DNA from 2 places in the Paenibacillus sp. FSL K6-1122 genome. Region 2 is predicted to be linked to the other one. Evidence: riboswitches for the same ligand, from Rfam matches in the RefSeq annotation. Region 2 holds a riboswitch; the other holds the start of a gene.
The links. A riboswitch is a leader RNA that binds a small molecule or an ion and turns the genes downstream of it on or off. The one in region 2 is predicted to bind FMN.

Region 1: linked by a shared signal. The riboswitch ahead of ribD (bifunctional diaminohydroxyphosphoribosylaminopyrimidine deaminase/5-amino-6-(5-phosphoribosylamino)uracil reductase RibD) and the one ahead of NSQ20_RS18645 (DMT family transporter) in region 2 are both predicted to bind FMN.

Annotation. Positions count from the first base shown of each region.
Region 1 covers NZ_CP150272.1:4,600,768-4,613,393, reverse strand. Annotated here, with positions in the region: gene NSQ20_RS20725 (stage V sporulation protein AB) at 1-95, shown strand, start outside; gene NSQ20_RS20720 (spore germination protein) at 120-1,787, shown strand; gene lysA (diaminopimelate decarboxylase) at 1,891-3,222, shown strand; gene NSQ20_RS20710 (peptidylprolyl isomerase) at 3,471-3,902, shown strand; gene NSQ20_RS20705 (hypothetical protein) at 3,996-5,321, shown strand; FMN riboswitch at 5,489-5,657, shown strand; gene ribD (bifunctional diaminohydroxyphosphoribosylaminopyrimidine deaminase/5-amino-6-(5-phosphoribosylamino)uracil reductase RibD) at 5,981-7,084, shown strand; gene ribE (riboflavin synthase) at 7,146-7,814, shown strand; gene NSQ20_RS20690 (bifunctional 3,4-dihydroxy-2-butanone-4-phosphate synthase/GTP cyclohydrolase II) at 7,847-9,079, shown strand; gene ribE (6,7-dimethyl-8-ribityllumazine synthase) at 9,182-9,649, shown strand; gene NSQ20_RS20680 (segregation/condensation protein A) at 9,754-10,554, shown strand; gene scpB (SMC-Scp complex subunit ScpB) at 10,523-11,179, shown strand; gene NSQ20_RS20670 (DUF2953 domain-containing protein) at 11,557-12,288, shown strand; gene ytfJ (GerW family sporulation protein) at 12,436-12,626, shown strand, end outside.
Region 2 covers NZ_CP150272.1:4,134,564-4,147,189, forward strand. Annotated here, with positions in the region: gene NSQ20_RS18630 (amidohydrolase family protein) at 277-1,656, opposite strand; gene NSQ20_RS18635 (CGNR zinc finger domain-containing protein) at 1,768-2,319, opposite strand; gene NSQ20_RS18640 (DinB family protein) at 2,463-2,963, shown strand; FMN riboswitch at 3,048-3,201, shown strand; gene NSQ20_RS18645 (DMT family transporter) at 3,346-4,326, shown strand; gene NSQ20_RS18650 (amidase) at 4,649-6,145, shown strand; gene NSQ20_RS18655 (urea carboxylase-associated family protein) at 6,280-6,888, shown strand; gene NSQ20_RS18660 (LysE family translocator) at 7,028-7,654, shown strand; gene NSQ20_RS18665 (YqcI/YcgG family protein) at 7,737-8,498, shown strand; gene NSQ20_RS18670 (amino acid permease) at 8,555-9,901, opposite strand; gene NSQ20_RS18675 (aldo/keto reductase) at 10,529-11,422, opposite strand; gene NSQ20_RS18680 (glucose 1-dehydrogenase) at 11,557-12,330, opposite strand.

The DNA.
Region 1 (12,626 bases), 470 kb from region 2:
TGGGCATGAAACCTTATTTGTTTGGATTACTGCTCGCCATGATTTTGGGCAAAATGACAGGTTCCCTGTTTGATTTTTTCATATATCAGCGGTAACTCGTGGCCATAGGAGGATGGAAGATGGATGAACGAACGGAGCACACAGGCCAGGAAAATAGTGAAGGTATAACGGAAGAGATGTTACACAAGTCTGCTTATGAGATTCAAAAGGAAGAAGAGGAGAAAGCGTACAATAAGAAAAAACAAAATGAGATGTCCGACAGCATTGAGGAATCCGTACAATATTGGCAGGAAAACGATGACATCTCCCCACGCATGAGTGAGAACAGATATACACTGCAACAGGTACTGGGGCTTGGAGAATCGTTCGACGTGAATATGAGGGAAATGGTTCTGGGTGGCAAGCACGTCGGATTGCTGATGATTACCGGTTTTGCGAAGGATGAGATTTTGCTTGAAGTGTTAAAAAGATTGACCTATCTCACACCGGATGACGTGTCAGGACACGCGCTCAAATCCTATTTCGAATGTTACATTCCCCATATTCAGGTAGAAAAAGTCGAGAAGATGAGTGCGGTCATCAACAAGGTTCTTACCGGGATGAGCGCAATGTTCGTTGAAGGAGACCGCTCGGTCTTAATTATGGATACCCGGAGTTACCCGGTTCGTTCACCAGAAGAACCTTCATTGGAAAGGGTAGTCCGAGGTTCCAGAGACGGTTTTACCGAAACGCTCTTGACCAACGTGACCTTAGTGCGTCGCAGAATACGCGACCCTGGACTGAAATTTGAGATCATGCAGGTGGGGCGGAGAACACAAACCGATGTCTGTGTGGTGTATATTGATGATATTGTGGATAAAGTGCAGGTGGATTCTGTCCGGGAAAAAATTCAGCGAGTGGATATTGATGGTATTCCGGCCGCCGACAAACAGCTGGAAGAAGCGATTATCAACAAGGGATGGAATCCGTTCCCACTCGTTCGATATTCCGAGCGACCAGATGTTACAGCTTCTCATTTGTTGGAAGGACGAGTTGTCATTTTTGTAGACACTTCCCCGAGTGTGATGATTCTGCCTACGACCTTCTTTGACCTGTGTGAACATGCGGAGGAGAACAGACAGACGGCCTTAATGGGAACGTATTTACGATGGGTCCGTTTTGCAGGGATTCTCATCTCGTTGTTTTTGCTACCACTATGGCTTCTGATGGTTATTGACCCTTCGATTAAACCGATGGGACTTGACTTCATTGGTCCGCAGGAAAATGTAAAGCTACCGCTGATTCTACAGTTTCTACTGATCGAACTGGGCGTCGATTTATTACGGATGGCAGCGGTTCATACGCCTACACCTCTGGCATCGGCTATGGGCTTAATCGCGGCCATTCTAGTCGGGGATATCGCGGTGAAAACAGGATACTTTGTCAATGAGGTTGTGCTCTATATGGCCATCGCAGCCATCGGTATGTTTGCCACGCCGAGTTACGAGTTGGGTCTCGCCAATAGGCTGGTCAGGCTGGTTCTGCTAGTCGCTGTTGCGATATTCAAGGTTCCGGGATTGGTCGTGGGCTGTACATTGCTCATATTGGCGCTCACCGTTCACCGGTCGTATAATTCTTCGTATCTCTGGCCTTTTATACCGTTTAATGCAAAGGCCTTGGGCAACTTTTTATTCCGGCTTCCGCTGCTGGAAAATAAAAAACGTCCATCATTCAATAAAACCCGTGACAACACCAAAATGTCTGATGATCCGGACGGAGAACTGCAAAAAAGTAAAAAACACAAATGATCTTCCGAAAAATCCATTCATCTCGCTGCCTAATTTGATATACTGGTGTAAAATCATTGGAATATCAATTGTTCCAGTATATAAAAAGTGAGGAATGCAGATTATGTATTTACATGGTACAAGTAAAATAAATGCGCAAGGGCATCTGGAGATTGGCGGAGTTGATGCAACAGATCTGAAAGAACAATTTGGAACTCCCCTGTACGTTGTGGACGAGCAATTGGTTCGCGAGCGTTGCAGAGAGTACATGGAAGCATTCCGTGCTTCAGGATTAGGCTTCCAGGTTGCTTACGCAAGTAAAGCATTCTGTGTAATGGCGATGTGTGCCCTTGCAGCTGAAGAAGGACTTTCCCTGGATGTTGTATCTGACGGTGAACTGTTTACTGCACTGCAAGCAGGATTCCCGGCTGAGCGCATTCACTTCCACGGTAACAACAAAACGCTGGAAGAGATCGAAATGGCTCTTGATGCAGAGATTGGATGTTTTGTTGTTGATAACTTCAATGAATTGCATCTGTTGCAGGCTGTAGCAGCGGACAAAAATCGTAAAGTAAACATTTTGCTTCGTGTGACGCCTGGTGTTGAGGCACATACGCATGAATATATTTCCACAGGTCAAACGGATTCGAAATTTGGATTCGATATCGGCAATGGTACAGCATTTGAAGCGATTGACTTGGCTTCCAAGCAGTCTAACCTGGTATTGCTCGGTGTGCATTCCCACATCGGTTCCCAGATCTTCGAAGTTGAAGGCTTCCAGATGGCGGTTCAACGTGTTGCTGAATTTGCAGCAAGTGTATATGAGCGTCTTAATGTTGCTTTCAAAGTGGTTAACCTTGGTGGTGGATTCGGAATCCGTTATATCGATGGAGATACGCCACTTGAAGTTGCACAATACGTGAAGGCTATTACAGATGCCGTTAAAAATCATTTTGCTCAAATCGGCTATGCCGTACCTGAGATCTGGGTTGAGCCAGGCCGCAGCATCGTGGGTGAAGCGGGAACAACGCTGTATACTGTTGGAACAAGCAAAGACATCCCAGGCGTGCGTAAATACGTTGCCGTTGATGGTGGTATGACCGATAACCCACGTCCTGCTTTGTATGAATCCAAGTATGAAGCCGTGCTTGCCAATCGTGCGAATGAGGCTGCTCAGGAAACCGTATCTGTTGCGGGTAAATGCTGCGAGAGTGGCGATATGTTGATCTGGGATCTGGACCTGCCAAAAGTAGAAAGTGGCGACCTACTCGCTGTAGCTTGCACAGGTGCGTATAACTACTCCATGGCGAGCAACTACAACAGGATTCGTCGTCCGGCCGTTGTATTTGTCAAAGACGGTCAAGGAGATGTCGTGGTACGCCGTGAGACGTATCAAGATATCATCCAGAATGACCTGGTACCTGCGCGCATTGGAAAACAGCCAGTAACTCGCTAATTCGTCAAAAGATAATGCGATTCTGCATTATTCAAGATATAGGGATTTTGCAGTTGAAGCAGATGAAAAAGGACCTTCCTTTTTTGTCTGCTTTTTGCGTATTTGAGCTAAATCATGAAAAAAGTTGCCGTTTTTTTTGCGATCCAGACATTTTCGGTGTACACTAAGAAAAGTGCTGTAATGCTTGGCCCAGGGTCATGCGTTCTGGCACCATTAACGATGGTCAATACGAAAGGAGTCATTTACATATGGCGAAACAAGCGAAAATTAAATTGGCAAACGGCGGAGAAGTTCTGATCGATCTGTTCGATCAAGAAGCTCCAAACACAGTAGCAAACTTTGAGAAACTGGCTAATTCCGGTTTCTACAATGGTCTTACATTCCACCGCGTTATCCCGGGCTTTGTAGCTCAAGGCGGATGCCCTAACGGTAGCGGTGCAGGTGGCCCAGGTTACACAATCAACTGTGAAATTAACCCGAACAAACATGAGCGCGGAACACTTGCTATGGCACATGCTGGCCGTAACACAGGTGGAAGCCAGTTCTACATCTGCTACCAACCGCAACCACATTTGGATGGACAACATACGGTATTTGGTAAAGTAACTAAAGGTATGGAGTTCGTGGATGCTTTAGAAGGTAAAGACAAAATGGAAACTGTTGAAGTTGTAGAAGCTTAATACCTTCACCTTAACTGGATCCAAACATGAAGTGCTTCTTTTATAGAAGCACTTTTTTTATTTTTACATACTTGAAATCGGTGATTAGAAAGGATGAATAAAACCTTGGATATGGTTACTCAGCTAAGCTTGTTAAAACAAATTTATAGTGAGCGCACGTTGTGGGATGAAGAATTGCAGGCATCGCGCCATGTCGTTCCGGATAGTCTATCCGTAAAGGATCGAGAAGCGCTTGAGGCAGCCGGGCATGAACCGAATCGCTTTGTACGTCCGCAACATGATGAAACGATTGCTGAGCTGAAAAAAGTTGCGAATCAATGGACGATCAATGATGCAGCGCAGGCCTTTGTATCCTCTTTGTGGTCAGCACCCATGATCTGGCGTTCGTTGCTTACGGGCAAGCTTATTGCGAGCAGTATGCCAAGCCATGAACATACGCCATATCCATCTTCGAACACTTGTAAGATCTGCGGATTAAGTGTAGATCAAGCAACCGACACAACGCTGCAATGGTATTGGCGGATGACCAATGGAACCCCGTTGGACGGTGATCCTTTTGGATGCGTGTTGGCACTTCGAGAGCTGGCTACCGCACAGGAGCTTCCAATACCCAATGAGTACGACCGCTGGACATTCCGTGCGGTGTTAACGGTGCTGCGCGAATTACCTCCCAAAACACGTTACAGCAAGGCAGCAGTAGCGCTCAAGAAGGAACGTCTTTTGCCTACACAGAAGGAATATGCCTACCGTGATTTACTTGAGACGTTAGCTCTGATTGGCATATTGGATACGCCGGAACATCCTGGAATGATCACGGAATTCACCTCTTACATGCAGCGTGACGCACGCCCCAATGTGCGGGTGGAAGTGCAGGCCCCTCTGGCGTGGTGGGACTCATCTGTCGGAATTAATGAGAACAACCTGAACAAGATATTTCATGATTTTGATCTGAATAACATATCACTTGCGGATAAGCCTGGTGAGAGTCCAGCTGTAAAGGACACGATCTTAGGGGCATTGGAGAAAAAGAGAAGTGTTCGCGGAAAAGTACCAAAGGCATCTCCTGATGCAGGTACCGGGGAGGTACAGTCTGGCGATGTGTATGCTGTTCGGGTCCGGGAAGGTGTATGGGTGACTGTATATTGTCATGAAGTCAGAGACAAGCGCGTCATTGTCGAATATCTGGATGGAGTCTTTCCAGAGATGCCGGGTAAAGCAGATTTGCATGGGACGTTTCGACCGAGAGCGAATGGACGCTGGAAATGCTCGGCTATAGCGATTGATTCCACAAGTTGGGTCAGAAGGGTGGCAAGAGAGTTCCCGCTTCCGACTTCGCCCCTGCAAGAACCTGACCGCACTCCATTTCATAATGCCAAAGAATTAAAGCATATGGCGAGCTGGTGTTTTCCTGATATGTAGAATGATACGATGGGTGTGAAATGGGCCTCCAAGCAAAAACCGTGCCTCCTTGAGAGGAAGCGGTTTTTGTTGTTTCTTAGCTTATTAAAAGTTAGTATGTGACAAAAAGGAACAAAAAACAATTGATTTTTTGGCATTAAAGTGCTAACATCCAAGTAATAACGAAAGCAATCCTTCAGGGCAGGGTGCAATTCCCTACCGGCGGTGATGCAGGAAGTGTAAGGACCTATGTGTCCAGCACTTGATGCAAAGTCCGTGACCTGTCTGCCATTGGCAGATGGCTGATCTGGTGTAATTCCAGAACCGACAGTATAGTCTGGATGGGAGAAGGAGAGGTGCAGACCTAACAGGTTTGCATTCAGCAGGAGTATTGCTGCACAGTCACGATTTGTGATGTCTTGCACTGTGCAGGGAAGATCCGGTTACGCCGGACAGTTCCATACATATGCCGCACTATAAAAGCTCTTTACCTGTAATTGATGTTCATTAAGGTATGTGTCTATTTTCACTTGCCCGAAATGAAGTTTTGGGCAAAGTGTTGGCGTGCTGTATCCATTTCACTCCTGCTGGTGACATTTGTCTCTCATCATCCCCATCGAACTGATTGTTCGACGGGGATTTTTTAATAAACAAGACTTTAAACCGCGGGGTGAACGGATTTGGAAATGATCAATGATGAATTTTATATGGCACTGGCATTGGATATGGCGGAACGAGCACAGGGACAGACGGGGATTAATCCGGTCGTTGGATGTGTAGTTGTGAAAGAAGGCCGTATTGTAGGCCTGGGGAGCCATCTGAAACGTGGAACCGGTCATGCAGAGGTGCATGCACTTAACATGGCAGGCAGTGATGCAGAGGGAAGTACGGTATACGTTACACTTGAGCCTTGTAGTCATTATGGCAAGACGCCACCTTGTAGTGAACGCCTGATTCATGAAAAGGTGAAACGTGTTGTGGTATGTTGTGAAGATCCAAATCCGCAAGTATCCGGCAGGGGTATAAGCATGCTTCGTCAACAAGGCATTGAAGTTGAAGTTGGCGTACTGCGTGAGCGTGGAAGACGCATGAATGAAAAGTTCATTAAATTTATCACAACGGGTCTACCTTTCGTGACACTGAAAACGGCTACTACTCTGGATGGCAAAATTGCTACTCGTAGCGGAGACAGCAAGTGGATCTCTAACGAGCCCGCTCGTGAGATTGTGCATGCCCTTCGTCATCGTCACCAGGGAATCATGGTTGGCGTCGACACGGTAATCGCCGATAATCCGGAACTAACAACCCGTTTGCAAGTCGAAGGCATTAGTCCAGTGCGCATTGTAGTGGATTCCAAGTTACGGCTTCCCGTAGGTGCCAAAATGGTTAAGGATGGTCTTGCTCCAACATGGGTGCTGACAACAGACGAAGCCAGTCCTGAAGCTGCTGAACGTTTGGAAGCCTATGGCGTCGAAATTATACGCTGTGGTCCTGGACCACGTGTGGATCTGTTAAACGGACTTAGCAAGTTGGGTGAGCGTGACATTGGTTCAATTTTGCTTGAAGGTGGAGGTACCTTGAATGGAGCTATGCTGGAGGCACGGTTGGTTGATCGACTGCTCATGTTTATCGCTCCGAAGATTGTAGGCGGTTATGATACACCTGGAAGCTTCCGCTTCGAGGGTGTGGAACGTATGAATCAGGCGATTCAATTGAATCAGTTGGAGATCGAACAAGTTGGAGATAATATCAGCATTGGCGGTATTCCGGTGTGGCCTGAATAAATAAATAGATTTGAAAGTAAAAAGTTAGGTTCTTTATAACTTGAAAAAGGGAGGCGGCAGCATGTTTACCGGTTTGGTGGAAGAAGTTGGTCAGATCCGGCGTATTGGTCGGAAAGGCGAAGCGATGGTCCTGAATATCGGAGCTTCCGCCATCATGGACGATCTGAAGATTGGTGATAGTGTAGCAGTGAACGGCGTGTGCTTAACTGCGACAACGCTCGAAGGTGGAGGTTTTACCGCCGATGTAATGCCTGAAACCTATCGCCATACCAATCTCAGTCAGCTGCAATCTGGCAGTAAAGTTAATCTGGAGCGGGCCATGCAATCAGGCGGTCGTTTTGGCGGACATATCGTTCAGGGTCATGTCGATGGTACTGGAGTGATTGGTAGTATAACACGTGATCAGAATGCAATTGTGTTTGAGATCAAGCCTGATGATCACCAGTTGTTCAAATATCTGATCCCCAAAGGATCGGTTACACTGGATGGCATTAGCTTGACCGTTGTCCATACGTCAGATACCGCATTCACGGTTTCCATTATCCCGCATACCATTGGTGAAACTGTACTAAATGTGAAAAAGACAGGGGATACCATTAATATCGAATGCGATATTTTGGGCAAATATGTGGATCATCTGCTCCAGTATGGGAGAGGACATCGGGAGACGGGTACTGGCAAGCCGCGCAGTATCAGTGAAGATTTTCTCTCCAATCACGGATTTGCATAAATAGAGAACAGAAATTAACTGGAGGTGGACCAATGTCAGAACAATCCATTCTGGACACAATAGAAGAAGCCATATATGATCTCATGCGTGGTAAACCCGTCATTGTTGTGGATGATGAAGATCGGGAGAATGAAGGCGATTTTATCGCTTTGGCCGAAAAGGCGACGCCTGAAGTCATTAATTTCATGATTACTGAAGGTAGAGGTCTGGTCTGTGTTCCGATTACACAACAACGTGCGGACGAACTTAACCTGAAACCGATGGTTCAACAAAATACGGATTTCCATGGAACAGCCTTCACCGTCTCTGTGGACCACAAAGATACGACAACAGGTATCTCGGCACATGAACGCTCTATTACCGTGAAAGGTCTAATCGATCCTGAGGCAAAAGCCGGGGACTTCCGTAAGCCTGGTCACATGTTCCCGCTGATTGCAAAAGACGGCGGTGTACTTCGTCGTGCCGGACATACGGAAGCGGCTGTAGATCTCGCTATCATGTGTGGTTCCTACCCTGCTGGCGTTATCTGTGAAGTGATTAAGGAAGATGGCACGATGGCCAGACTTCCGGATCTGCAGGAGATTGCCCGCAAGCATGATCTGAAGCTGATCAGTATTCAGGACATGATTCGTTACCGTAACGAAAAAGAGCAACTGGTTCAACGTGAAGTGGCTGTGCGTATGCCGACGGACTTTGGTGAGTTTCAAGCGGTGGCTTATACAAATGCTGTGGACAATAAGGAACATGTGGCTCTGGTCAAAGGAGAAATTGATGGTTCGAAACCTGTGCTTGTACGTGTGCACTCTGAATGTTTGACAGGTGATGTATTCCATTCTCATCGTTGTGACTGTGGTCCGCAGTTTGATGCAGCACTCAAACAGATTCACGAGGAAGGTAATGGCGTACTGCTGTATATGAGACAGGAAGGTCGGGGTATTGGCCTGATCAACAAACTCAAAGCCTATAAGTTGCAAGAGGAAGGTATGGATACTGTTGATGCAAACCTGAGTTTGGGTTTTGCTGCCGACTTGCGTGATTACGGAATTGGCGCTCAAATTCTGAAAGACCTTGGGGTTCGTCAGATCAGACTGTTAACTAACAACCCTCGTAAAATTAAAGGCCTTGAAGGATATGGACTTGAAGTCGTAGAGCGTGTCGCGATCCAGATGGAGGAGAACGAGGACAATACGGTGTATCTTCATACCAAGCAAGCCAAGCTGGGGCATATGCTCAAGTTTGATGATATCGAGCAGAACGAACAGTAAATATATTTTAGATGAATAACGTTCACCATGTAATTTATGGAAGAGATTACTTAGGGATTTCCGTTACTTACATTACATTATACCGTTAGGGAGATGACTTGAATGCCACAATTTTTTGAAGGACATTTAGTATCAGAAGGATCCAGATATGGAGTTGTCGTTGGACGTTTTAACGAATTCATTACCAGTAAATTGCTTAGCGCAGCACTCGATGCATTCAAACGCCACGGCGTGCAGGATGATGAAGTGGATGTAGCCTGGGTTCCAGGTGCGTTCGAAATCCCTTTGATTGCGCAGAAAATGGCGGAGAGCGGCAAGTATGATGCGGTGATTACCCTGGGAACCGTTATTCGTGGATCAACTACGCATTACGATTACGTGTGCAACGAGATGGCTAAAGGGGTAGCAGCAATTAACCTGAAAACTGGCGTGCCTACGATCTTTGGACTGGTTACAACAGAAAATATTGAACAAGCGATTGAACGTGCCGGAACCAAGGCGGGTAACAAAGGTTGGGATGCAGCTACGGCGGCAATTGAGATGGCAAACTTGACGAAACAGCTAAAATAGTGCTTATTTAATAGTAGTGCCCTGCTTTGCGCAGACGAACACGGGAAACCGGATTCGGACGGCTTAGCAGGGTTTTGTATTTTTCTGGCGGGAGGATTCGTCTAGTGACGGTAGTTACATACAAACTGGAGACTTTTGAAGGGCCTTTGGATCTGCTGCTTCATCTGATTGATAAGGCTGAAATTCATATCCAGGATATTCCCATCAGCGATATTACCGATCAATACATGGCGTATCTGCATTCGATGCAGGAACTGGAACTGGATATTACGAGTGAATTTCTGGTCATGGCAGCAACATTGCTGGCGATCAAGAGCAAACTTTTATTGCCCAAACCACCGGTCATTGAGGACTTCGAGGATTATGATTTTATGGAAGAAGAAGATTATGATCCACGTGCAGAGCTGATTGCACGTCTGATAGAATATCGCAAGTACAAGGGAATTGCGCGTCATCTTCATGAACGGGAGTGGGAACGCAGCCTTATATTTTCCAAAGAGCCCGAGGATCTGCGCCCCTATATGCCCGTAGAAGCCCAATCGAATCCGGTTGAGGGTTTACACACCTCTGACCTGATTGCAGCCTTTCAGAAGGCGCTACGCAAGGCTGAGAAGCGCACAACTGTAACTCGAATCAAACGGGATGAGATTTCGGTTAAAGACCGGATACGGGATGTCATCGGCGCTTTGGAAAGTATGGGGCCGGGAGGCAGACTGTTATTCTCCAAGTTGATGGATGAGCATATCTATCGCCATGAGATTGTTGTCACTTTTCTGGCGGTGCTGGAACTGATGAAGATGAAGCAGATTGTCTGTTATCAGGAACGGATGTTTGAGGATATCGTTATGGAGTGGAGAGGGGAAACAAAGAATCATGGATTTTCCGAAATTGAAATCGATTATTGAAGGCCTACTGTTTTTGTCCGGAGAAGAAGGTCTGAGTATCAAACAAATCGCCGAGATCGTCGACCAGCGAGTGGAACTTGTAACGGACGCGATTGAGGAGATGATTCATGAATTTTCACAGCAGGGACGAGGTGTACAGATTCTCAAGATCGCGGGTGTAGTTCAGTTGGGCACCTTGCCTGACCACGCTGTATATTTCGAGAAACTGGCATACTCTCCCGCGCGTACGTCCTTATCCCAAGCGGCTCTGGAGACGCTGGCTATTGTAGCGTACCGGCAGCCCATTACACGGGTAGAGATTGAGGAAATCCGCGGTGTAAAATCGGAGCGGGCCATCCATACGCTTGTGAATAAGGATCTAATTATTGAAGTGGGACGAGCCGAGGCGATCGGACGACCAATTCTGTACGGAACAACCAAGTCATTCCTCGATTATTTCGGACTGGCTTCAATTAAAGACCTTCCGGAACCGGGCTTGTTCGAAGATTCGGAAAACCTGGAAGAAGAGACACAACTGTTGTTCAACAAACTGGATTTGCAACAACTGGAACCGGAAAGTGCTGATCCGGCGGATGACCTAAGTCATATCGACAACGAAGACGATAATACGGACTCTTCACTCTAATTAGCAAGCTCATACTAACCGACACCCATCAGTGGAGTCGGTTTTTTTGTGCATTATTTTAGATAAATTGAACTAAAGATTTTACACATAACGGAGAGGACAGAAATAATCTGAAGAAACGGAGTGTTCGCCTTTATCCCCGGATTTACCCTTTAGAGAAGGGAATCAAAAAAATTCGGGGATAACAGCGATCGGAAGGTTATTCTGTCATCGGAGTGACCAGTGTAACTAATCTTTAGTCCAATTTGTGTATATAAAAGGTTACGGACCGGTTCCAAACAAATATGAAATGGGATTTTTAGGTCAGACGTGAATTTTTTCCTATTCAAAGTGCCATACTAGACGAGAAAAGAATTGAGGGCTTGGAGGTAAGGCCTGTGTGGATTTGGCTTGGAGGAATCGGTTTGTTGTTCGCATTGCTGATTGCCGCAGTCCTCATCTCAAATGTTCATGTACATTTTACATTCAGTAAACATAAAAGTGATGATTACGCCAATATTAATGTTCGTCTTCTCTATGGAATTGTGCGGATTAACTATGAGATTCCGAGTATTGTTTTTCGCAATATGAAGGAAGGTTTTCTGGTCAAGACCGAACAATCCATGAATCATTCGAGAGGCGAGGCCCAGGGAAGCGAGCGGGTCAACAAACGCAAAGTCAAAAAGTGGGCTAAAGATGTAAAAATTATGCTTAGGGCAACGGACGCGCTCAAGCTGTGGCTGAAGCAAACACTTACACGCGTACATATGACCCAACTGTCCTGGGCTACCCACATCGGCGTTGGTGATGCAGCATATACAGCGGTGCTGACGGGCTGGGTGTGGAGTGTCAAGTCCATTATTATTGGTTTTCTCACCTATCAGATCCGCTTTGATGAGACACCTGTGCTTCAGGTTATGCCGGTATGGTCTGATGAAATGGAATTTAGAACGGAGCTCGATTTCAGAGTGAAAATTCGGATTACAGCCGTCCTAATCGCTGGAGTTACACTACTCACCCGTGTGCTTCAAGTCGAAGGCGGATGGCGGATGTGGTTCAAGCTTCTTCAGGAACAGCGCCGCAGGCATAAGGAGAAGCAAAAGAAGAAACTTAGTGGGACAACAGCATAAAAACCCATCATAGTCGGTCTGTTTTTGGGAATGTAAGGTTGGGATTTGGTGAGTGTATTTAAAATGCTTATTACATAAGTCCCTTCAAGTTTGGGGATGATATGGTTAGATCAAACCTAGCTTACATTGAAACTGGAGGGAATTTAAATGTCAGATCATCCAATTCAAGGCTTAATGGAAACCGCAATGGAAAATATCAAGGCCATGGTGGATGTCAATACAATTGTTGGCGATGCAGTCGAAACACCAGATGGTACCGTGATTCTGCCAATCAGTAAGGTGGGATTCGGATTTGCTGCCGGTGGTAGTGATTTTCACGTTAATGGAGAAAGTAGTGG
Region 2 (12,626 bases):
AAACAAAACTGCGTATAATTTATATTATGCGCAGTTTTTATAAGCCTTAATTTTCGTGAAAAACACCTTATAATCCCTGTTATCCGAAGTCAAGAAAAAGAGAGCTCTTTTCGTCTTTTTCTGCTGTCCCTTCCTACCTTATCCTGTCTAATTCCACGATATGAAGGCACGTAAAAGAGCCACATATCATTATGCGGCCCTTTATTTCTTGCTATAGGTAGAGGTGTATATAAAAATACGAACTGACTTCATTTCAGGTTTTTATGAAAAAGTAAATTATGAGAACGCAATTCTCTCAGCGTCTGACATCCGGTATTGGGTTAACAAATAATCTTTGCTCTGCATCGCCGCATGACGAATCGCATCCAGATCAACATTCAACAGCTTACCCTCTCGCTTCACGAGTCTACCTGCCACAAAGACCGTATCCACGTTGGATGGATTAGCAAATTGCACAACAGCGCCGATTGGATCATGAACGGGGAACATATTTAGATCGGTGGTACGAATCATGATCAGATCCGCTTCTTTCCCTGGGGTCAACGTACCCACCTTCTGCTCCAATCCCAACGCTTGGGCACCAGCTGAAGTTGCAAATCTCAGCACTTGGCTGGACTGCAAGTTCAACTCACCAGGCATCTCACCCTGCTGCAAAAGTTGTTCATTGGCTCTGGATCGTTCAGCTTGAAGTGCAAACTTCATCTGCGAGAACATATCTCCGCCTGTAGACGTCACTACATCTACACCAAGTGTAGGTGTTCCCCCATGTTCAAGAAAATAGCCGGTGGCCGGATATCCATGACCCATCATCATTTCAACCTCAGGTGTGACCGACAAGGAAGCGCCGCTATCTGCCAGCATTTTGTATTCATCCATGCCCATGGTGTTACCATGAACGATATTCACCCGTGGACTTAAGAGTCCCGCTTCGTACAAGTGACTGATCGAGCGATCCACAGATCCCCAACTGCCAAATCCGGCATGCATGGAACAGATCGCATCCAGTTCTTGTGCTAGCTCGATCTCTTTCACGGTTGTATCCCAATGACTGAACTCCGGACCACGAATGGCAAGCCCATAAGTAAGCAATTGATCCCGTGATGAAAAATAACGTTCTTTGACTCTTCTCACATCATTGATCGAATACGTGAGTTGACTATCCCGATTCCAGTAGTCCGTCTCACCAGGGACTCCGTGAGCAAATACCGCCCGAATGCCAGCATCCTGAAGTCCACGAATCAGTTCATCCGTATGGTCAGGGGAATATGGCATGCTCCAATCCATTACTGTCGTCACTCCTGCGTTAAGCGCTTCCAAGGAACCGAGCAGATTGGCAATATAACTATCTTGTGGGCGGAGCTTGCTTCCCATCGCACCATAATAGAGATTTTGCAAATAAACTGGTAACGACCAGTTGGTTCCCGCTGTTTTGACAAGTGATTCCCACATATGCCGATGCGTGTCCACCAGCCCAGGCATAATAATCATCGATGAAGCATCAATGATCTCCGCATCCGGAATATCCAGGTCGGGCTGAATCGCCATGATCAGTGAATCCTGAATCAGAACGTCCGCCCTCTTATACTGTCCAATTTTAGCATCCATCGACAACACACAGCCATTTTTCAACAGATAACTTGTCCGCACAAGAAACATCTCCCATCTATTTTGGTTTGAAAGACGATCACATCCTGCTTACGAATCTGTACTGCTTCTGACTATTTTTTCGCTAGTATATATACATTATATAGTTATTGTTAGTATTTATCAATTTTGGAATTTGCGTTTCGCCCGAAATCTTCTGACCTTCATCAGATTGCCACACATCTTATCATCACAGTACTTCTGTGTTCTGCTTCGGGTATCATCATAGAACATCCAGCGACAATCCGAATTATCACAGATCCGAATCCTGCCGCCTTCTCCCTCCACCAAAGTCATGGCAAAATCAGCAGCTACCTCAGCCATAACCTGATGCCAATGTGCTTCTACAGCTACCAGTTTGAGTTTCAGTTCCTGATCAATTGTAGTCAATGTCCTTCTCACATGCCCTGATTCCATAACGCCGTTCAACCATTGTTTTTCTATATCCGTTAATGATGCTCCAGAAGATAAGCGGGCTCCAAGAGCTATCAATTCATTCCTGAAATTTCTCATCGACAACTCCTCTTCTGGAGATGCAGGGACAGAAGCGTTAAGTTGCCATCGTTCCAGAAAATCTTGCTGCCAGTTCGCCTTCCCAAGTCTGTCCTCCGATCGATCTCCCCCACGCCAGTCGTGATAATCGCTGTTTACAAAATCGGTCCATAACCTGTCCATATATACCTCCGTTTATTGTAACCATCTAATTAAACAAAGAAAGTTACAACTCGTCTTTGATGTGTTATATTAAGTGTAACCTTATTAATCAGTTTTAGCTAGTTACATCACAAATCACAATTATACGCAAGGAGGAAAAGGCAATGACGAACACAACAGCACTAGATGTGTTACTTATTCAAAAGGATGATACTTGGGATCAATGTAATTGGATTGTACCTTTGTCGAAATCCTTGGAGGGCCTTACAGCAGAACAAGCAGCCTGGATTCCACCCTCAGGGGGATTAAGCATCTGGCAGTTGGTTAACCATATGTATTATTACAACCATCGCTTATTATGTCGCATGCAAGGTAAGGAGCCTACCCTTCCTGCTGTAGACTCCAATGAATACACATTTGGGAATCCGGGAGATGCAACGGATGCAGCTGGTTGGAATACACTGATGCAGGGTACAACTCGATTAGCCCAGCAGTTGCGAGATCAATTAGCTGCACTACAAGAGTCTGATCTTGAAGCCGCATATATGGACTCCGAAGAGAAATGGGCACACGAACTGGCTCGCTGGGTACTCCATGATGCGTATCACGCAGGCCAGATCGTGCTCCTTCGCAGACAGCAAGGAAGCTGGAAAATCGTTTTCTAAAAAAAATGCTTGAACTGCTAGCGCTTACAGGAATAAGATGAACTTATTAATGTTACAGCTTGTTCAACACACTATATAATTGAATAGGATCTTCGGGGTAGGGTGCAATTCCCAACCGGCGGTGATGTTCTTCGGAACCAGCCCGCGACTCGCTAATTGTTCTTAACGAAGGACATTCAGCGACTGACTTGGTGTGAATCCAAGGCCGACGGTACAGTCCGGATGAGAGAAGATCAACACATTGACATGCCGTTCACGGGAAGGCCTCTTTCCTGACGCATGTCCTTGGATGAGCCCCCGTTTATTTGGTATATACCAAAACGGGGGCTTTTGTCGATTTTGCCAACTGAAGATTCCGTGTTCTGACGAAGGAGTCCTGAATATGGAAAAGACATCAGCAGCATCACCTGTTTACCGCAAGGAACGAAGTAATACCGGATTCTGGCTTGTAGTTCTCGGCGCCGCCTTATGGGGTGTCGACCCACTCTTCCGCATTATTTTGCTAAATACGATGACCTCCACGCAGATTGTACTGGTGGAACATATCATCGTCAGTCTTATTGCCATTCCCGTACTGTGGAAATTTCGGGCTGATCTGAAAAACCTGCGTGCTCGCCACTGGATTGCCGTGATTTTTATCTCATGGGGAGGATCAGCACTCGCAACGGTATTGTTCACCATGGCACTAACACATAACGATCCGAATACGGTACTTTTATTGCAAAAAATGCAACCACTCTTCGCTATCGTGCTGGCTAAACTGTTATTAAAAGAAACGTTGCCACGTCGCTTCGGTGGATTGTTCTTCATTGCATTAGCAGGAACGTACCTGCTTACATTTGGCTTCACATTGCCATTAGGTAACTGGGACAACTGGATTCATGCCGGAAGCTTGTTATCCCTTGGGGCTGCTGCCTTATGGGGAGGTTCAACCGTTATGGGACGATTGATGCTGGGTCAGGCGCGTTATGAAACGGTCACCTCCCTGCGCTTTGTCGTTGCTCTTCCCCTCCTGATCTTTATGACGTGGAATGAAGGTGCAGCATGGACGTTCCCGTCCGGAACGGGTGAACAGACCGCTGTCATCCTCAACATTCTCGGTCAGGCATTGTTGCCAGGTTTGCTCAGTCTTCTGTTGTATTACAAAGGTCTGTCGTCAACCAAAGCCTCTGTTGCAACACTCGCAGAACTTAGCTTCCCGATGGCGGGTGTGTTGGTGAACTGGATTGCTTTCCGTACACTGATTACATGGGAGCAGCTGCTTGGTTTTATTCTGATCTGGGTGGCCCTCTTCGCCATTTCTAGACAGCAGGAAAGATCATCAACTGCGGCCGATGCTGCACCAAAGCTTCGTACAGAGTAAGTGGATATATGTGAGGTTCTCATATCAACAAATAGTCAAATATAAAAATAAAACCATTGCACATCAAATAAGATGAGCAGTGGTTTTTTATTTCCATGACTCGATATTACTCGATCATTTTCTCAATTAGCAAAATGATCTATTAACCCTTTGCTTTATCTCTATTTCGCAAATGCAAATCCCCCTCTTTTCCCTCCAACCTCATAACGAGTATGCATATCATCGCACTACGTCTCTTCTATCTTTTGTCTTTTGTCTAATCCGGTGGTACGATGACATATGGAATAAACAGATGAAATATATTCAGAGAGGAACGATCATAATGTCTTCATTCTCATATACCTCCTACGACGCCGTAGGTTTGGCTGAACTGATCCGATCCCGGGAAGTATCCCCGGTTGAAATGCTTGAAGCGGCGTTTGCACGCCTTGAAGAAGTGAATCCGCAACTTAATGCGGTTATTCGTACATATGAAAATCGCGCACGTGAGGAAGCTGGTTTGGTTCGCCCTGGAGAACAACCTTTTGCCGGTGTGCCCCTGCTCCTGAAAGATATCTCGCAATCCTTGGAAGGTGAATTTCTGACTTCAGGCTCCCGTTTGTTCAGCGAGCATCGTGCATTACGCAATTCCAATTTTGTCACTCGACTCCGTGATGCAGGCTTTATCTTCATAGGACATACCAATACTCCTGAATTTGGTTTAAAAAATATTACCGAGCCCCGTCTTCATGGTCCAACTCGCAATCCATGGAATATCAATCACTCCCCAGGTGGTTCAAGTGGTGGTGCCGCTGCTGCTGTAGCTTCGGGTATTGTTCCTCTTGCCGGAGCCAGTGACGGAGGAGGTTCGATTCGTATCCCGGCTTCCTTTAGCGGATTGTTTGGGTTAAAGCCAACCCGCGGGCGCACACCTGTAGGACCGGGAGTTGGTCGTCAATGGCAAGGCGCATCGATTGATTTTGCCCTCTCTCGCTCGGTTCGGGACAGTGCTGCATTGCTTGATACGTTACAAGTCATTCAGCCCGAAGCTGCGTTCCATGCTCCACTCTTTCCAGGCAGTTACTTCGCTGATATGAGCTATCCACATCAACGCAAACTGAAAATTGCATACACAACGGATTCACCCGTGGGTACACCTGTCAGCGCAGAAGCCAAAGAGTCTGTATACAAGCTCGTGCGCTGGTTGGAAGAACAAGGTCATCATGTTGAAGAAAAACTGAGTCCCGTCAACGGAGTTCGGTTGATGGAGAATTATTACATGATGAACAGTGGTGAGATGGCTGCGATGATCTCTTCCATGGAACGATCCATGGGCCGGGCTCTGACCTCCGAGGATATGGAGATTGAATCCTGGGTTCTCGCTGAAGCTGGCAAAAAGGTGTCCGCTGCGGAATTTGTACATAGTCTGGCTGAGTGGGATGTAGCTGCAGCGCAGATGTCCACTTTGTTTGAACGCTATGACTTCTACGTCACACCCGTTAATGCTTTTCCTGCGCCTAAGATTGGTGAATTAACACCTCATGACGAACAGATCCGTAATCTGATGCGAATTAGTGAATTGGACAAGACCCAGCAGCAGCAACTCATCTATGAAATGTTTGAGCCAAGTCTTACGTATACACCCTTCACCCAGCTTGCAAATCTGACAGGCCAGCCTGCGATAAGTGTGCCTCTGCATATGACACCTGAAGGTTTGCCAATGGGCGTTCAAGTGATGGCAACCAAGGGACGCGAAGATTGGTTATTACATCTGGCTGGACAGCTTGAACAATCAGACCTCTGGATCGGGATGAGAGGTAATCCACTATTTCCAGCATAAAGACGTATTATGTGGTGTGTTAAATTTACCATTGGATGTTCCTGCCTGAGTACAGAGTGCATCGCCATAAAAGTGCATGAAAGCATCATCTGCTCCACATACTGAAAGCAAACAGTAGCGGAGGAATGTAACAGATGAATACGAATCAGCGCCATAAACAGTCTTATCTTATCCCAGCCAAAACGGGATATGCCTTGAAAGTAAACAAGGGTTCTTTACTACGCATAACGGATCTGGAGGGACAGCAAGTCATTGATTTTGTGGCATATGATGCTACGGATGCTAACCATCGCTTGGATCCCGGCGTGACAATGGACGTATTGCGTACTTATCGAATTAAACCAGGACAATTTGTATATTCCAATCAGTATCAACCTTTACTCAAGATTGTCCGTGACACCGTTGGGGTACATGATTTCTTCAACTCTGCTTGTCGTCCAGAGATGTATGAGGTGTTATACCACAAAAAGGATCACGCCAGTTGTTATCACAATCTGAACACGGCACTAGAACCCTTCGGAATCTTACCGCCGGATCAACACTATCCATTTAACCTGTTTATGAAGTCCGTTGTAGACAGTGAAGGCAAGATTGATGTTGTAGCTCCCGACTCTCGTGCAGGTGATTATATCGAGATGGAGGCATTAATGGATCTCACAATTGGGCTCTCCGCTTGTCCTTGTGAAGAAAGCTCATGCAACGGATACAACTGCACCCCAATTCAATTGGATGTGGAACTTTAACAGAATAACAAGGCCTTGACGCAGTATGAGATAAAAGTAGTTTGTTCTAATTCACTCCTTACGGGAATACGATGACTTGTACCCATTTTCTGTGACGACTGGTACAATTCATCGAACCCGTTAAGGAGTGAACGTGTTTATGTCTGTACTGTTCAGTTATATCATTCTGGGAATATCATTGTCCGCTCCAATCGGTCCGATTAACGCCGCCCAACTCGACCGTGGAGCCCGCCACGGATTCATGCATGCTTGGATTCTAGGGCTCGGAGCTATGTTTGCAGATTTGGTGTATATGCTGCTGATTTATTTTGGAGTTGCCCATTTTCTGGACACGCCGTTCATGCGCTCTTTTCTCTGGTCATTTGGCAGTTTTATTCTGATTTACACGGGAGTGGAAACGCTCTCGAAGCTAAAGCAAGGCATTCAAGGTACATCTACTGCGGAAGCAACTGTTCGAAAATCTTTTATTTCCGGATTTTTGATGGCCCTGTCCAATCCACTGAATATATTATTTTGGCTGGGGATCTATGGCTCTATTCTCGCGACAACTGTGAAGCATACGGATACTGCTCATTTGCTACTCTACAGTTCAGGCATATTCATTGGTATCCTGGTATGGGATGTCATTATGGCTGGAATGGCCAGTCGATTCCACAAACATAGCAGTGAGAATGTATTGCGCTGGATCTCTATCATTTCGGGAATCTGCCTGATCGGATTTGGTTTGTATTTTGGGTACGAAGCTGTACGTTCCATATTTTTCTGACAACAAAATCAGGCTGGACAGTCACCCAACTTCCCCGACATTAATACTGTAACGGTATCATGTGGAATGGAGTTGGGAATCAATGGCGGAGCTGTATAGTGCCGACGAAATAAACACCTTGTTTGAGCGTCTTCCATCTTGGCAGCAGGACGCTTATTCGCAATTTGGTAAAATGATCGCCGACGAAGATAATACGTATCCATGTGTACCTGGACGAATGGGATTTCTGTCAGGACATTTGAGGTACGGATTTACGTGTGACCCCCGATCTGAACATGCTGCCGAAGATATGGCCGATCTGCTTAGACAATATGGTCCTGTCTCCAGAGACACCGGTCATTACGCTTCGATGGTCGTGATCTGTGAGACACCAAGTGATCTGAAAGATCATACAACGGTAGAGCAATATCAGACGTTATTCTGGCAAATGCTTAATCGGGTAAGTTCACACGATACCGAGCCGTGGCCGGAACATATTTCAACCGATCCTCATGATTCATCATGGGAGTTTTGCTTTGGCGGAGAGCCTTACTTTTGTTTTTGTGCAACTCCTGCACATGAACTCCGAGCCAGCCGGCATTTTCCTTATCTCATGTTTGCTTTTCAACCACGGTGGGTATTCGAATCCATTAATGACAACACCCCTCTTGGCCGTAAAATGAAAACCTTAATTCGCAAACGTCTCGCTGCATATGATGCTGTACCTGCTCACCCTTCGCTGATGTGGTATGGTCAGCAGGATAATCTGGAATGGAAACAGTATTTCCTGCCTGATGATGAGCAGACACCTTCCAAATGTCCATTCATGCGGATGAAGCAAGCCTTAGGCAAGTTGACGAAATAATCTTAAAGCACTCATTAATCCGTTGTACGACCTCCACGAAAGTTGCTGAGAGTTGCTTATGGTTTGGATGGTGCTGACTGCGATGCTTTCGAGCCACGTACCTTATGAACAACATACGTGATGATCCCAAGGAACACCAAAAGTCCCACACTTGCCAGCAGACCCGTTCTGCTGGCTTTTTCCATCGCTGTCCCAGCCACAGCAGCCACAATTAATACTATGGCAATCCACACTTTGATGCGATTCCACTTCACGGGCTTCATTTTTTTAATGTACGTGATGCAGATGAGCAGCCATGTATACATTAATACCAGACTACCTGCTGTCGTCACATATTCAAACAAACTCTTGGGCATCCATAATGCCATCAACGTAGACAGGACTAATCCAGCCGCTGTGCAACACAATGCCTGAAGTGGCATGTCCTTTTTTCCCCAGGTCTTCGTGAACAGTTTTGGTGCATCTCCATCTTCTGCGAGTTTCACCAACATGGACGTAATGGCATATAACGAAGCCACCATTGTCGAGAATCCGGCTATAATCAGAATTCCGTTGAGAATGTGGACCACAACAGTGAATCCAATGGTTGCCATGGCTTTGACAAGCGGACTTTCATCTGGAGTTAACTGAACTGAAGGCACAAGCAACAGGATCAACGCAATTGCAATCACATAGAGTGTACTCACCGATAATAGCATCACTCGACCTGATTTCACTGCATCTTTTGGCTCTTTCAGGTTAGCTGCCATCAGGCCCATAACCTCGATCCCGGCAAAAGCAAAGAATGCATAGATGAAACCGGTCCATACCCCTTTACCCCCATGCGGGAACCATTCATTCTTCAATTGCTCTGGTGTGACTTTTACAGGTAACCAACCCAGACAAGCCGCTCCTGCTATAGCTATAAATGCAACCGTTGCAGCAAGTTTGATTACAGCAAGAATATTCTCCGTTTTGGTTAATCCCTTCGCTCCCAGTGCAGCAATGAACAGACCTATAGCGGCGTAGATCGCAACAAATGCCCATAGCGGAAACTTGGGAAACCAGAATTGAGAGAACAGCCCAAGTGCCGTTAATGAGCTGCCCATGATGAGCATTTCAGAGAACCAGTACATCCATCCACTACCAAAACCAGCCCAAGGTCCGAATGCTTCGCCCGCATACGTTCGAAAAGCGCCTTCCTTTGGATCATCTGCCGTCATCTGTGCCAGCGCACCAAATACAAAGTAAGTACCTGCCGCCGCCAGCACCAACAATATAAGTACAGATATGCCGGCCCAATGAATCGCGAGACTGGTTCCCAGAAAAAATCCCGTTCCCAGTGTGCAACCCGCGCCAAACAAGGATAGGCTGAACCAACTTAGTTTTTCGTCGTCGTTTTTACGGTGTTGCTGACTTTTCATGAAGCTCCTCCTTCTGCCTTATCCCCTTACGATTTGCAGGTCATGGAGGTTTTATGTCTGTATTGCCAAAAGAATTATTATTAGTTTACATAATAATTAATATGTTATTATCATTCTTATAATTAATTTAAGCTGTATGCTTTTAGAGATTATTCATAAAGATATATTTTCAATTTGATTTAAACCCGCAAAAAAGTGGTTGACTTCAATCGCTTAAAATGGTTTTCCTTTTAAACTTGGTGGTGCGTCAATGTGGCTATATGAGAGATGGTAACTAAGGTGAGAAAATGATCTTTCTATTGTGAATTTTTCATATGTTGAAATATTATAACTTATTCGTTATTTCTTTTAAATTGAACGTAGATTGCCTATTTTTCGTATTTTCTCAATATCTTCGTCGTTTTTTATAAATTTAGTCGCTTATAAGAAGGGATATTTCCTGGGATTTTTCCTCTTTCATCCTTTGTCACCCGTTCCGTTTCGGACTAAGCTGACGTATAGACATTATCCCCTAAAATTTTTCTCAGCCCCTGATCCGAAAGTTGTTGTGAATTTTTCATATGTTGAAAATATTTTATGTTATTCATAAAAAAGCCGCCATATGGCGGCTTCGCTAATATTTCTGATTTAAGTCCGGCCAGTCCAATCTGCTCCGGCGATTTCTTTCCATCGTGCTCTAATTTCATCATACAATTCCTGTGGGAGTTGCCCTTTAGCCACAAGATCAGCATTTTGCTGCCAGCGATTGGGCTTGGCTGTTCCTACAATAGCTGTGTCTACACCTTCGGTACTTAGCGTAAAACGCAGTGCTGTTTCCACCGCTACCTGGGCATCTTCACCCAGAAAACCATAGTTCAGTTCACTTAAGCGCTTCCAGTATATAAATGGATAAGCCTCTTCTGAAAGTGTATCATACGTCCAGGCCGCATTGGCAATTGGTCTTTTGGCGATGACACCCATGTTTCTTTTTCTTGCCTCAGGCAACGTAAGATCAATTGCTTCCTGATCTGCGATATTTAATGAAGTCTCCAGGCTGTCAAATACTCCGGTCTGAATCGCATATAGCGCATCTGTTGTATCCCCACTGTATCCGATAAACCTGGTCCTACCTGATTCCTTGGCACGCTGTAGCACTTCGATCACTGCTCCTTGTCGGAGTACTTCTTCGGAGCAGCTATGCAAATGGATAACATCCACATAGTCCGTTTTCAGCCTTTTCAGACTACGGTCAATCGTTTGCTCCAGTACTTTGGCATCCCAATCCGGACCTTCGATCCCGGCAGCATGTCCACATTTGGTGAACAAATAGTAGTCATCACGCCGATGTGACAACACCTCGCCGATTAATTCCTCGCTGTCACCGTAACATTCAGCCGTGTCTATCACGTTTAATCCAGCATCCAGGGCACTATTCAGCAATGTTGCTACATCCGTTTTGGATACATTTTTTCCTATTTCCGCTCCGCCAAATCCAAGTGTACTTACGTTCATGCCAGTATTACCGTACTTGCGCGTTTCCATGGTTATCTTCCTCCAAGTTCAGTGAATTGGGTACAGATAAATAGAAATACAGATTAACTTCAACTTCCCTTATGTTATTACCCATGATTTGGTTATGCCACCCACTTTTCCAAACTGCAACCAACTTCATTTATTTAAAAGCCATAAATGGACATTCCACCGTCAACCAATAACGTCTGACCCGTTATGTATCCCGCTGCATCTGATGCCAGGAATACAACCGGCCCTACCACTTCTTCCAGTTCTCCCACTCGCTGTAACGGTGTACGGCTTACAATTTCCTGCAAATAATGGGGATCATCCAGCAACTTTTCAGTCAAAGGTGTTCGGAAATACCATGGCCCTACTGAATTGACACGGATTCCATACTTGCCCCATTCCAGTGCGAGAACTTTGGTCATATGAATTAATGCAGCTTTGGTCGCACCATATACAACCCCTGTCCGCAAGGCCGTGTGACCGCCTACCGAAGAGATGTTAATGATCTTTCCAGTCCCACGTTCTTTCATATGCAGACCCGCCAACTGCGAAGCGAAGAAAGCCGATTTTAAGTTTGTCTGCATGATGATCTCCCACTGCTCGTCCGTTACTTCAAGTGCCGGTGTCCGTATGTTCATACCTGCGTTATTCACCAGAATGTCCAGACTACCCATCTCCGAGATCGCCTCTTGAAACGTCTCTTCCATTTGTTCTTTTGATGTCACATCCGCAGTCAGAGCGAGCGCTTTACGCCCTGTCTGTTCATAGATGTAGGCTGCTGTCTCCTCAATTTCTTTCATCGTCCGGGATACAAGTACAACGTCACTGCCTGACTGGGCAAGTCCAATCGCAATTGCTTTTCCGATCCCTCTCCCCGCCCCTGTCACCAGTGCTGTCTGTCCATCGAGATGGAATGTGGGTACGTTCATGTTACTCACTCCTTCATCAGATTTATAAGTTGAACTAAAGATTATTTACACTGACACTACGATGACAGAATAACCTTCCAATCGCTGTTATCCCCAGATTTTTTGATTCCCTTTTCTGAAGGGGAAAATCCGGGGATAGCGTATGCTTCCGATGCAGCTTTCTTTTAGAAAGCTTTTAGGCAAACGCTTCGCTTTTTCAGGTTTTTTCTGTCCTCTCCGTTATCGTGTAAATGATTAATTCATCTTATATCGCAATCATGCAAATGCTTCTATATGTAGGTAAACCCCGATAGGAA